3 regions of the Escherichia sp. MAL-1 genome follow, and region 1 is predicted to be linked to each of the others. Evidence: predicted binding sites of a transcription regulator. Region 1 holds the regulator's gene; each other region holds the start of a gene.
The links. Region 1 encodes PurR, which represses purine synthesis genes. Its sites were predicted from a motif close to CANGCAAACGTTTGCNTG; they were not measured.
Positions count from the first base shown of each region.

Region 2: a site for PurR is predicted at 2,389-2,406, ahead of carA (glutamine-hydrolyzing carbamoyl-phosphate synthase small subunit). Genes of this name have one in related genera too.
Region 3: a site for PurR is predicted at 2,076-2,093, ahead of gltS (sodium/glutamate symporter). Genes of this name have one in related genera too.

Region 1 is NZ_CM129609.1:2,268,874-2,273,162, forward strand. It holds gene punC (purine nucleoside transporter PunC) at 1-801, opposite strand, end outside; gene punR (DNA-binding transcriptional activator PunR) at 914-1,846, shown strand; gene purR (HTH-type transcriptional repressor PurR) at 1,843-2,868, opposite strand; gene cydH (cytochrome bd-I accessory subunit CydH) at 3,167-3,256, shown strand; gene ACU8XX_RS11095 (MFS transporter) at 3,422-4,289, shown strand, end outside.
Region 2 is NZ_CM129609.1:4,118,235-4,122,523, forward strand. It holds gene carB (carbamoyl-phosphate synthase large subunit) at 1-1,131, opposite strand, end outside; gene carA (glutamine-hydrolyzing carbamoyl-phosphate synthase small subunit) at 1,149-2,297, opposite strand; gene dapB (4-hydroxy-tetrahydrodipicolinate reductase) at 2,753-3,574, opposite strand; gene rihC (ribonucleoside hydrolase RihC) at 3,741-4,289, opposite strand, start outside.
Region 3 is NZ_CM129609.1:53,202-57,490, forward strand. It holds gene ACU8XX_RS00255 (AsmA family protein) at 1-512, opposite strand, end outside; gene xanP (xanthine/proton symporter XanP) at 633-2,024, opposite strand; gene gltS (sodium/glutamate symporter) at 2,304-3,509, shown strand; gene ACU8XX_RS00270 (hypothetical protein) at 3,512-4,289, shown strand, end outside.

The DNA of each region.
Region 1 (4,289 bases):
GCCTTGCCATTTCTGCAGTGCGGCGCGACAGCCATAACCACCAATCAGAAACGCGATAGTTTGCGGGACATAACTTAAACCAATAACTGCCGGGCTGTAGCCCATTTCACTAAGGATGAACGGTGAACCGGTCAGCCATGCAAAAAAACTGGCTGAACAGGCCGCATATATCAGCACGTTGCCGCGATAGGTTTTAGAACGTAGCAGGTCGGTAAAGGTCAGACCATCCTGACTATTGTTACGGGCCTTCGTCGTGGGTTTGAGCCAGAAAATAGGCAGAATCAGCACCACGGTAATGGCAAACAGGGTGGCGAAAATCGCCTGCCAGGAAAAATGGACCAGCAGCCAGCTTCCTAACAGGGGAGCAAGTGCCGGAGACAGACCCACCAGCGGCATGATGGTCGCAAAAATACGGTTGACTTTCTGTGAAGGATAATAATCCGTCACTAACGCTTGCCAGATAACCGCCGCGGCGCAGACCCCCACAGCCTGTACAAAACGCAATACCAGCAGCGTAGCGGCGTTTTCTACCCACAGCATCCCCAGACTACCTAACGCAAAAATTGTCAGGCCGATTAATAACACCGGTTTACGACCATAACGGTCGGAGAGTGGCCCCCACAGAAGCTGGGCTGCGGCAAAACCGGCAAGGAACAGACTAAGGCTGGCACTGACAGCAGACGCAGGCGTTTGCAGGTCGGCCTGTATGGCGGCGAAAGCAGGCAGATACATATCGGTTGCCAGAAAACCGAGTACGCTCAAACCCGCCAGCCAGACTAAAAATCTTTTCCCAGGTTGCATGTATATTCTCTAAATCTCTCAATTAAACACCGCCGCAAAGTGTAGGGAGTGAAATTAGTGTTGTGAAACGGTAATATTTGATGACTGGTTTCAAAAATTTTGTAGGCAGACTATGTGGTCAGAATATTCACTCGAAGTTGTTGATGCGGTAGCGCGTAATGGTAGTTTTAGCGCTGCGGCACAGGAGCTGCATCGCGTTCCTTCTGCGGTCAGCTATACCGTGCGTCAGCTGGAAGAGTGGCTGGCGGTGCCGCTCTTTGAACGACGGCACCGTGATGTGGAGCTGACCGCTGCTGGAGCGTGGTTTCTCAAAGAAGGGCGCTCTGTTGTCAAAAAAATGCAGATCACCCGCCAGCAATGTCAGCAGATAGCGAACGGCTGGCGCGGTCAGTTAGCTATCGCAGTGGATAATATTGTCAGGCCAGAACGTACACGGCAGATGATCGTTGATTTTTATCGCCATTTTGATGATGTCGAACTTCTTGTCTTTCAGGAAGTGTTCAACGGTGTCTGGGATGCGCTTTCCGACGGGCGCGTGGAACTGGCGATTGGCGCAACACGCGCGATTCCGGTAGGCGGTCGTTATGCCTTCCGGGATATGGGGATGCTAAGCTGGAGTTGCGTTGTTGCCAGCCACCACCCGCTGGCGTTGATGGATGGTCCATTCAGCGATGATACGTTGCGCAACTGGCCGTCGTTGGTGCGCGAAGACACCTCGCGAACGCTACCTAAGCGTATTACCTGGTTGCTGGATAACCAAAAAAGACTTGTCGTGCCTGACTGGGAATCATCGGCAACCTGTATCTCGGCAGGATTATGCATAGGGATGGTGCCAACACATTTCGCCAAACCGTGGCTTAATGAGGGGAAGTGGGTAGCATTAGAACTGGAAAACCCCTTTCCGGATTCGGCATGTTGTCTGACATGGCAGCAAAATGATATGTCGCCTGCGTTAACCTGGTTGCTTGAGTATCTCGGCGATAGTGAGACGCTGAATAAGGAGTGGCTGCGGGAGCCGGAAGAGACTCCCGCAACGGGTGATTAACGACGATAGTCGCGGAACGGGCCGTCAGCCACGGAGCGGCGTTCAATCAAGCGCGGATGCACTTCAATGGACTGCGGTTCTTCACGTTTGTTGACGATACGATCCAACAGCATGTTGAACGCTGTTTCACCCAGCGAGTCTTTTGGCTGATGGATCGTGGTCAGCGCCGGCGTAAAATAGCGGGCGTTGCGCACGTTATCATAACCGATCAGCGAAACATCCTGCGGGACGCGCAGGCCCATTTCATCAGCAGCACAAAGTGCGCCCATTGCCATGATATCGCCACCACAGAAGACGGCAGTAGGGCGATGCGGCTGCGACAGGATTTGCTGCATGGCGCGATAACCGGATTCAGGTTCAAAATCACCCTGCACAATCCAGCTTTCCGGCACCTTGATCATTGCTTCTTCCATCGCCTTCATAAAACCGGCAAGGCGGCCTGCGCCAGTGTTACGTTCCAGCGGGCCGGGGATAACGCCGATTTCGCGGTGACCGCGTTCAATCAGATAACGCCCGGCCATGTAGCCGCCTTCAAACGCGTTATCAATGACCGCATCGGTGAAGTCAGCTTTTGCTTCACCCCAGTCCATCACCACCATTGGGATATGGCGATACTCTTCCAGCATCGCCAGCAACGGCTCTGGGTACTCAGAACACATCACCAGCAGACCATCGACGCGTTTTTGCGCCATCATCGACAGATAAGCCCGCTGTTTCTCAAGATTGTTCCACGCATTACCCAGAATCAGGGTGTAACCTTTCTGGAAGCAATTTTTTTCAACCGCTTCAATGATCTCGGCAAAATAGGCCGCTTCGCTGCTGGTCGCCAGCAAACCGATAGACTTGGTGTGGTTAACCTTCAGGCTACGCGCCACCGCGCTAGGGGAGTAGTGTAATTCTTTAATCGCTGCCCACACGGCGTTGCGCGTTTCTTCAGCGACGAAACGTGTTTTGTTGATCACGTGTGACACAGTTGTAGTGGAAACGTTTGCTCGTTTCGCTACATCTTTTATTGTTGCCATTCCATTTCACTCCAGACCCTAACTTCAGCTCCTGCAAAATCGCAAGGTAAACGTTTGCCTTTACACACCTTACGCACAACAAAAGTGTTGCGGTACGCCGGAAAAACGACACGGAGCGTCAGGAAGGGGTCAATGGCCAGTACGCAAATAGTGTAAGCGTGGAATTTTGGCCGATCTTGACGAAAAGGGGAAGTGGTAAAAACACTTATCATTATAAATGACGGGAGATTTTTTCATCACAGTGTGTAAAAATGCGTAATATCACTTTTTGTGTGGTAATAAAAAAGGAGAAAACTTGATGAGCACCGACCTTAAATTTTCACTGGTAACAACGATTATCGTCCTCGGTTTGATCGTAGCCGTGGGTTTGACTGCCGCGCTGCACTGATTTCCTCTCGAGGGAGCGCGTTCTCCCTCGCATCTCCTTCCTGTTTGTTAGCAAAATGGCAAAAGTGTTTTCTCTTTTTGTTATTTTCATTTTTTTGTGATTGCTGTCATGCTTTCGCCACTTTAATGAATATCGCGTAATGACGCGAAGAGGTGGAGATAAGGCATGAAAATTAACTATCCGTTGCTGGCGCTGGCGATTGGCGCGTTTGGTATCGGGACAACGGAGTTCTCGCCAATGGGCTTGTTGCCCGTCATTGCGCGCGGTGTGGATGTCTCGATTCCCGCTGCCGGAATGTTAATCAGTGCCTATGCAGTTGGCGTAATGGTGGGCGCGCCGCTGATGACGCTTCTACTTTCTCATCGTGCCCGCCGCAGTGCGTTGATTTTCCTGATGGCAATTTTCACGCTAGGCAACGTTCTTTCCGCCATCGCGCCGGATTATATGACCCTGATGCTTTCACGCATTTTGACCAGCCTGAATCACGGAGCATTTTTTGGTTTGGGTTCAGTCGTGGCCGCAAGCGTGGTGCCAAAACATAAACAGGCCAGCGCAGTTGCCACTATGTTTATGGGGTTAACCCTGGCAAATATCGGTGGCGTGCCGGCGGCGACCTGGTTGGGTGAAACCATCGGCTGGCGGATGTCATTTCTGGCAACGGCGGGGCTGGGAGTGATTTCAATGGTAAGTCTGTTCTTCTCATTACCTAAAGGTGGTGCAGGGGCACGACCTGAAGTGAAAAAAGAGCTGGCGGTATTAATGCGTCCGCAGGTGCTGTCTGCATTGCTGACGACGGTACTGGGAGCTGGTGCAATGTTTACTCTCTACACCTATATCTCTCCGGTACTGCAAAGTATTACCCACGCAACACCGGTGTTCGTCACGGCAATGCTGGTGCTGATTGGTGTCGGATTCTCTATCGGTAACTATCTCGGCGGCAAACTGGCAGATCGTTCAGTTAACGGCACGTTGAAAGGCTTTTTGTTGCTGCTGATGGTGATTATGCTGGCAATCCCGTTCCTGGCCCGCAATG
Region 2 (4,289 bases), 1.8 Mb from region 1:
CTGAGTGGTCAGACGGTCGTTAGCACCGGCGAATTTTTCGAAGTTGAAGCGAGGAATTTTAGTAACCACATAGTCGATGGACGGCTCGAAGGAGGCCGGAGTACGTCCGCCAGTGATGTCGTTCATCAGTTCGTCGAGGGTGTAACCCACCGCCAGTTTCGCCGCCACTTTAGCAATCGGGAAACCGGTCGCTTTCGACGCCAGCGCCGAAGAACGGGACACGCGTGGGTTCATTTCGATAACAATCAGACGACCGTTTTTCGGGTTCACCGCAAACTGAACGTTGGAACCACCGGTTTCAACGCCGATTTCACGCAGCACCGCCATCGAGGCGTTACGCATGATTTGATATTCTTTGTCGGTCAGCGTTTGGGCTGGCGCGACAGTGATGGAGTCACCGGTGTGGATGCCCATCGCATCGAAGTTTTCGATAGAGCAGACGATGATGCAGTTGTCGTTTTTATCACGCACCACTTCCATCTCGTACTCTTTCCAGCCGATCAGCGACTCATCAATCAGCAACTCTTTGGTCGGAGAGAGATCCAGACCGCGGGCGCAAATTTCTTCAAACTCTTCACGGTTATAAGCGATACCGCCGCCGCTACCGCCCATGGTAAAGGATGGGCGAATAATGCACGGGAAGCCCACGTCAGCGGCAACCGCCAGCGCTTCTTCCATCGTGTGTGCGATACCGGAACGCGCGGTTTCCAGACCAATTTTCTTCATCGCTACGTCGAAACGACGGCGGTCTTCTGCTTTATCAATCGCATCGGCAGTGGCACCAATCATGGTGACACCGAACTCTTCCAACACGCCCTGACGTTCCAGCTCCAGCGCGCAGTTCAGCGCCGTCTGACCGCCCATCGTTGGCAGCACCGCGTCCGGGCGCTCTTTTTCAATAATCTTGCGTACAACTTCCCAGTGAATCGGCTCGATGTAGGTTGCATCAGCCATTTCCGGGTCGGTCATGATGGTCGCCGGGTTGGAGTTCACCAGAATGACGCGGTAACCCTCTTCACGCAGGGCTTTACACGCTTGCGCGCCAGAGTAGTCAAACTCACACGCCTGACCGATAACAATCGGGCCCGCACCCAGAATCAGGATACTTTTTATATCTGTACGTTTTGGCATGGCTCTTTTACTCCTGATTACTTAGCGGTTTTACGGTACTGCTCAATTAACTCGATAAAGTGGTCGAACAACGGCGCGGCGTCGTGTGGACCAGGGCTGGCTTCAGGGTGCCCCTGGAAGCTGAATGCCGGTTTATCGGTGCGATGAATGCCCTGTAACGTACCGTCGAACAGGGATTTATGCGTGACACGCAGGTTTGCAGGTAATATTGCTTCGTCCACCGCAAAACCGTGGTTCTGGGCGGTGATCATTACCACGTTTTTCTCCACATCTTTAACCGGATGGTTGCCGCCGTGGTGACCAAATTTCATTTTGACAGTCTTCGCACCGCTCGCCAGCGCCAGCAGCTGATGACCGAGACAGATGCCGAATACCGGAATATCGGTTTCGAGGAATTTCTGGATGGCGGTAATGGCGTAATCGCACGGGGCCGGGTCGCCAGGACCGTTGGAGAGGAAGATGCCGTCTGGATTCATTTTCAGCACATCTTCCGCAGAAGTTTGCGCCGGAACGATGGTCAGGCGACAGCCTCTATCCACCAGCATCCGCAGGATGTTGCGCTTGGCACCAAAATCATAAGCCACGACGTGGAACGGCAGCTCGTCTTCTTTTTTCGCTTCTGGCAGGCCACCGGTCAACGTCCAGCTCCCTTGTGTCCAGCTATAGGCTTCTGCGGTGGTCACTTCTTTTGCCAGATCCATGCCATTCAGACCTGGGAACGCGCGGGCTTTTTCTAACGCCAGCGCCGCATCCGGGTTATCGCCCGCGATAATGCAGCCATTCTGTGCGCCTTTCTCGCGCAGTAAACGCGTCAGCTTACGGGTATCGATATCGGCAATCGCCACGATGTTATGGCGTTTCAGGTAAGAAGAGAGGTCTTCGGTATTACGGAAGTTGCTGGCAATCAGCGGCAGGTCGCGAATCACCAGACCTTGTGCATGTACCTGAGAAGATTCTTCATCGGCGTCATTGGTGCCGACATTGCCAATATGGGGATAAGTAAGAGTAACGATTTGACGAGAATAGGAAGGATCAGTGAGGATTTCTTGATAACCGGTCATTGAAGTATTGAAAACGACTTCCCCAACCGCCGAACCTGTTGCCCCTATGGCCCGACCGTGAAACTGGGTTCCGTCTTCCAGAACCAATAGCGCTGACTTAATCAAAACACCCTCCAGAGAATATTCACTCACTTTATTTGCATATTAATTCACAATGATGACGTAAATCAATGCAAATCTGCTTACCGACGAATTTCTGGCAAACGGCGGCATTCTGGAGATATGGGCGCTAAAAGTCAACTTAATGGCGGGATTTTTTATATTATTTTGTGGCTCATGCATGTTTTACAGGCATTAAGCGACAAAAAGATCATCTAACCTGTTCTGGAAAACGCTTGTGCAGCAAGAAGATTGCATGAAATAAAAACGAGCAGAAAAAAGTGGACCAAATGGTCAAAATTTACATTAAAACAACAAAAACAGAAGACAAAACATGTAATTTTTGGCACTTATAGACAATTTAAAAACATAATACCAAAAATAAAAGGGCCAAAAATTAAAGCCCTTTATAATCAATAAATTAAATGTGTTATTTTTGCACCATAACAAATATTTTGTGGTTACAAATTATTGAGATTAAGTACATCTCGCATATCAAAAAGACCGCTTTCCTTACCACTCAACCACAAAGCCGATCTTACCGCGCCGTTAGCAAATGTCATACGGCTGGACGCCTTATGGGTGATCTCCAGACGCTCGCCAATATCGGCAAACATCGCGGTATGTTCACCAACGATGTCACCTGCACGCACGGTGGCAAAACCAATGGTGCCAGGCACACGTTCACCGGTGTGGCCTTCACGACTGTAGACCGCGCAATCTTTCAGATCTTTATCAAGGGCGTGGGCGATCGCCTCTCCCATTGCCAGTGCGGTGCCTGACGGCGCATCAACTTTATGTCTATGATGTGCTTCAATAATTTCGATATCGGTGTAGTCACCCATCACTTTGGCTGCTTTCTCCAGCAGCTTAAGCATGACGTTAACGCCAACGCTAAAATTGGCAGCAAAGACAATCGCAATATCGGCAGCGGCGTCACGAATTGCTTGTTTACCGGCTTCGTCAAACCCCGTAGTGCCGATCACCATCCCTTTGCCATGCTGGCGACAAAAAGCGAGATGGTTCAGCGTACCTTCCGGACGGGTAAAATCGATAAACACATCAAAATCATCTTTTACCGCATCGAGGCTGCTTTGCACGGTAACGCCTGTTTTCCCGGCTCCGGCCAGCTCACCGGCGTCGCTGCCCAGTAAAGAAGATCCTTCACGCTCCAGCGCAGCGCCCAACTGCACGCCCTCTAATGCCAGCGCCGCCTGAATCAACTGGCGGCCCATACGCCCCCCGGCTCCCGCGATGGCAACGCGGATGTTTGCATCATGCATAGCTATTCTCTTTTGTTAATTTGCATAGACCGTTTTCAGAGTAACCAGCGCATCGCTACGCCGCCAGCCAAAAACGCTGATAATTAGAAATTAATGATAAACAGGGAGGGATATCAGTGAAAGGCATGAGTCGATGAATGACTGCATGCCGATAACATGTGACAGGTTACGGCACCAGAGCCAGCACCTCAGCTACCCACTGCTGGAAGCCTTTTACATTCAGATCCAATGCCACCTGTACATTGGCTGGTTTGCCCAAGCAACCGTCGATATCAACCACCGTCGTGCCTGAGGTAAATTCGCCTTGAGTTTCTACCGCGACAAAACACGGCTTGAGGGTGAATAAGTCCGGGCGCACCAGCCAGGCGATGGCGCAGAGATCGTGCATTCGCAGACCGCTTTGCATACTGCCGCTACGGTAGTGGCTAAACAGGGCGTGGAGCATTTTTCCGGTGCGATTCAACTCCGGCAAAGTAGCGAGATAGTCAGGGGTTAATATTGCCTGATTGGTGACATCCAGACCGCACATGACAATTTCGATTCCGCTACGGAAGACACAGGCAGCCGCTTCTGGATCGGCAGCGATATTAAACTCGGCGTTTGGTGTGCAGTTGCCGCGACCGGCAGAACCACCCATGATCACCAGACGGCGAATATGCGGTTTGCATTCCGGGCATTGTGAAAGTAACAGCGCAATATTGGTTAACGGGCCGAT
Region 3 (4,289 bases), 2.2 Mb from region 1:
CCGGCACTAAACTGAATCTGCGCCTTCGTACCCAGCACTTTACCGGCTTTTGGTGACCACGGAACTACGCCGCCATTTACCCGCTGCGCGCTCAGTTTCCATTCGCTATTCGGGCTATTAAACGCCATATCACGCAGTTGCAGACGATCGGCTTTGAACGGTAGCGGCGCGGTCTGGTCGGTGAGATTCAGCGTCCCGTTTTCCAGCAGGATGGTATCGACATGGCGTGGTTCGGTCAGTTGCCGACTGCTTAGCGCAATGTCGACACTTTTGGCCACCAGGGTCGCGGGCTGGCCATCACGACCAAACGTGACGTTCTCCAGCACGATATGAGATGGCGCGGAAAAACGGTGATCCATCGCCCCGAAGGCCAGATGATAGTCGCTATTCTCGGAAACCCATGCGCTGATATGTTCTGCTCCCCAGCGGGTTTGCAGAAGAAAATAGAGGCCAGCGATCGCCACTAACAGAGCGATGAGAATGTAGAGAAGCAGCTTCCCAATAAATTTCATGGTCTTCCATCCCGTGAAATGCACATAAGGGAGTTATGCACGATTTACGCGCAATCCTCAAGGCGGGAATGGTTAAAGAGGTGAGACTGCGGCGGTAATTATCTTACCGCCGCCAGTGAATTACTGTTTTTCTGGTGGGAAAATCAGATTCAGCACGATGGCAGTAATACCGCCCGCGGCGATCCCGGAGGAGAGCAGGTTTTTCAGCCATTCAGGGGCAAACTGCAAAATCAGCGGCTGCTGAGACACGCCCAGACCAACCGCCAGCGACAGCGCGATAATCAGAATCGCCCGACGGTTCAGCGGCTCACGAGAAACGATACGCACACCGGAGGCGGCGATGGTGCCAAACATTACAAGCGTTGCGCCGCCCAGAACCGGTTCTGGAATGTGTTGTACAAAACCGCTCACTGCCGGGAACAGACCCAGCACGATCAACATCAGCGCGACGACAAAACCGACATAGCGGCTGGCAACACCAGTCAACTGGATCACTCCGTTGTTTTGCCCGAAGCAGGAGTTCGGGAAGGTGTTAAACACCGCCGAAACAAACGAGTTCAGGCCGTTTGCCAGCACGCCGCCTTTCAGGCGTTTCATGTACAGCGGACCGGACACTGGCTGTTCGGAAACGTCAGAGGTCGCCGTGATATCGCCAATGGTTTCCAGCGAAGTGATCATAAAGACCAGCATCAGCGGCAGCAGCAGACTCCATTCAATGCCAAGACCGTAATAGAGCGGCGTTGGCACCATAATCAGTTCTTGCGTCATCGGTTCGTTGCTTTCTGGCAACATGCCCATAAACCACGCCAGCGCATATCCGGCCGCCATCGCAATTACCAGTGAGGCCACGCGTAAGTAAGGGTTACGTTGACGGTTAAGCAGGATAATTAAGGCTAAGACCACGCCTGCCAGCAGCAGATTTTTCGGTGCGCCGAAGGTGTTATCGCTCATGGCTGCGTAACCGCCGCCAATGGACGTTAACCCAACCTGAATTAGCGACAGGCCGATAATCATCACCACAACGCCAGAAACCAGCGGCGTAATAATGCGGCGCGCCAGATGCAGAACGCGGGAGATCACCATCTCGGTGCAACTTGCCAGCATCAACGTGCCGAACAAAGCCGCCATCATGGTAGGAACATCAGCACCACCGGTTTTCAGCGCGGTACCGCCCATAATCAGCGGGGCAACAAAGTTGAAGCTGGTGCCCTGAATAGACAACAGCCCGGAGCCAACCGGACCCCAGGCCTTAATTTGAATAATCGATGCCACACCGGAGGCAAACAGCGACATACTAATAATGTGTTGCGTGTCTTGTGCCGGCAAACCCAGCGCCTGGCAGATTAATAGCGCTGGCGTGATCACCGCAACGAACATCGCCAGCAAATGCTGACAGGCGGCAAACAGGGTTTGAGGAAGCGGCGGACGATCTTCAAGACGGTAAATCAGTTCGCTGTTTTGAGTCTGCGCAACCGGTTGCGCATTTTCTGACTCGAGGGTGGAAACAGACATCGAAAACAATCCCGTGGTAGCAAAGCGGGCATTTTAGCTGACCGAAAGAGAAAAGCAAACGTTTGCCACATCCTCATCTAAATATTTAAATGAGATAAATGCACTTTTTTATATAACTTTTGGTATTTTTCTGCTTAAAATCCATGCCATTTGTTCATTAACAGCTGAGAATTTGACCCAGGAAAGCATAACTCGATACCCGTCATAGTTCATGAGGTTGCCACTGCGCGATGAAGTATGACGAGTATGAAAGAGTGATGCGGATACAAAGGAGTAACTATGTTTCATCTCGATACTTTAGCAACGCTTGTTGCCGCAACGCTGACGTTGCTGCTCGGGCGTAAGTTGGTCCATTCCGTCTCCTTTTTGAAGAAATACACCATACCGGAACCTGTTGCGGGTGGTTTGTTGGTGGCGCTGGCGCTACTAGTACTGAAAAAAAGCATGGGCTGGGAAGTCAACTTTGATATGTCCCTGCGCGATCCGTTAATGCTGGCTTTCTTCGCCACCATTGGCCTGAACGCCAACATTGCCAGTTTGCGTGCCGGTGGGCGTGTGGTTGGCATCTTCTTGATTGTGGTTGTTGGTCTGTTGGTGATGCAAAATGCCATTGGCATTGGTATGGCTAGCCTGTTAGGGCTTGATCCGCTGATGGGGCTGTTGGCCGGTTCTATTACGCTTTCCGGCGGTCACGGTACGGGCGCTGCGTGGAGTAAATTGTTCATTGAACGTTATGGCTTCACCAATGCGACGGAAGTGGCGATGGCCTGTGCAACGTTCGGTCTGGTGCTGGGCGGCTTGATTGGCGGTCCGGTGGCGCGCTATCTGGTGAAACACTCCACCACGCCGAACGGTATTCCGGATGACCAGGAAGTCCCGACGGCGTTTGAAAAGCCGGATGTGGGCCGCATGATCACCTCGCTGGTGCTGATTGAAACTATCGCGCTGATTGCTATCTGCCTGACGGTGGGGAAAATTGTTGCGCAACTTTTGGCTGGCACTGCTTTTGAACTGCCGACCTTCGTCTGTGTACTGTTTGTTGGCGTGATTCTGAGCAACGGTCTGTCAATGATGGGCTTTTACCGCGTCTTTGAGCGTGCGGTATCCGTGCTGGGTAACGTAAGCCTGTCGTTGTTCCTGGCGATGGCGCTGATGGGGCTGAAACTGTGGGAGCTGGCTTCGCTGGCGCTGCCGATGCTGGCGATTCTGGTGGTACAGACCATCTTCATGGCGTTGTATGCCATCTTCGTTACCTGGCGCATGATGGGCAAAAACTACGATGCGGCAGTGCTGGCTGCGGGTCACTGTGGTTTTGGCCTCGGTGCAACGCCAACGGCAATCGCCAACATGCAGGCGATCACTGAACGCTTTGGCCCGTCGCACATGGCGTTTTTGGTGGTGCCGATGGTCGGTGCGTTCTTTATCGATATCGTCAATGCGCTGGTGATTAAGCTGTATTTAATGTTGCCGATTTTTGCCGGTTAAAAATGAAAAAGCGTCGGAAGGAACCGGAAACGCTACGTGAACACTGTCGCCATATTTTTGGTGATGAGCCGCCAGTGCTCTGTGTATGGGAAACGGAATTTGATTACGCAGATGCCGAACTCAAGGCGCTGGCGGCTAAAGAGTGGCAGCAGATCAGCGAATGGGATTTGAGTGCTTACTATGTACTCAATCTCGTTTATAACGAACCGATGCAAATAGAGTTGTTTCGCTATCTGTTTCCGCTCTGCCTGGCGCAATGGCATGAAACCGTTTTAGCTGGCGGTTATGGTGATCACTTCGAAGAATCCTTAATGAAGGCATTGTGTCGGCCCTATCTCTGGCAGGAGATGATGAATGCTTCCCAACGCCAGCAGGTACGGCAATTTTTACTGGACACCGCGTTGCAGCGTATGGATAACGAGCGTGGTTTCAATAACGTTCTTTGCTGGCTGGCGGTGTTCAATACTCTGGGTGGGGCCGCGCCGTTAATTCGTTCTCTCTGGTCGCGCTGGTGGGCGCTGGATACGCCAGGAAAAGCGGTGTGTGCTATTCAGTATGCCGCGCATCTAATTTATCCCATAGAAGCCAATCCGTTATGGTCGCAAGAATGGATAGGCTGGGGGCATCCATTAGGCCATAAAGATGGCTGGTCCTCTGATAATCGCGCTTTTCTTCGCCAAATGTTAACACCTGAAATGATTGTGGCTGGCGTACAGGCAGCGGCTGAAATTCTGCGTGGTGAACCGGAAGGCGCAATGGCGGCGCGAATTGCACAGGATG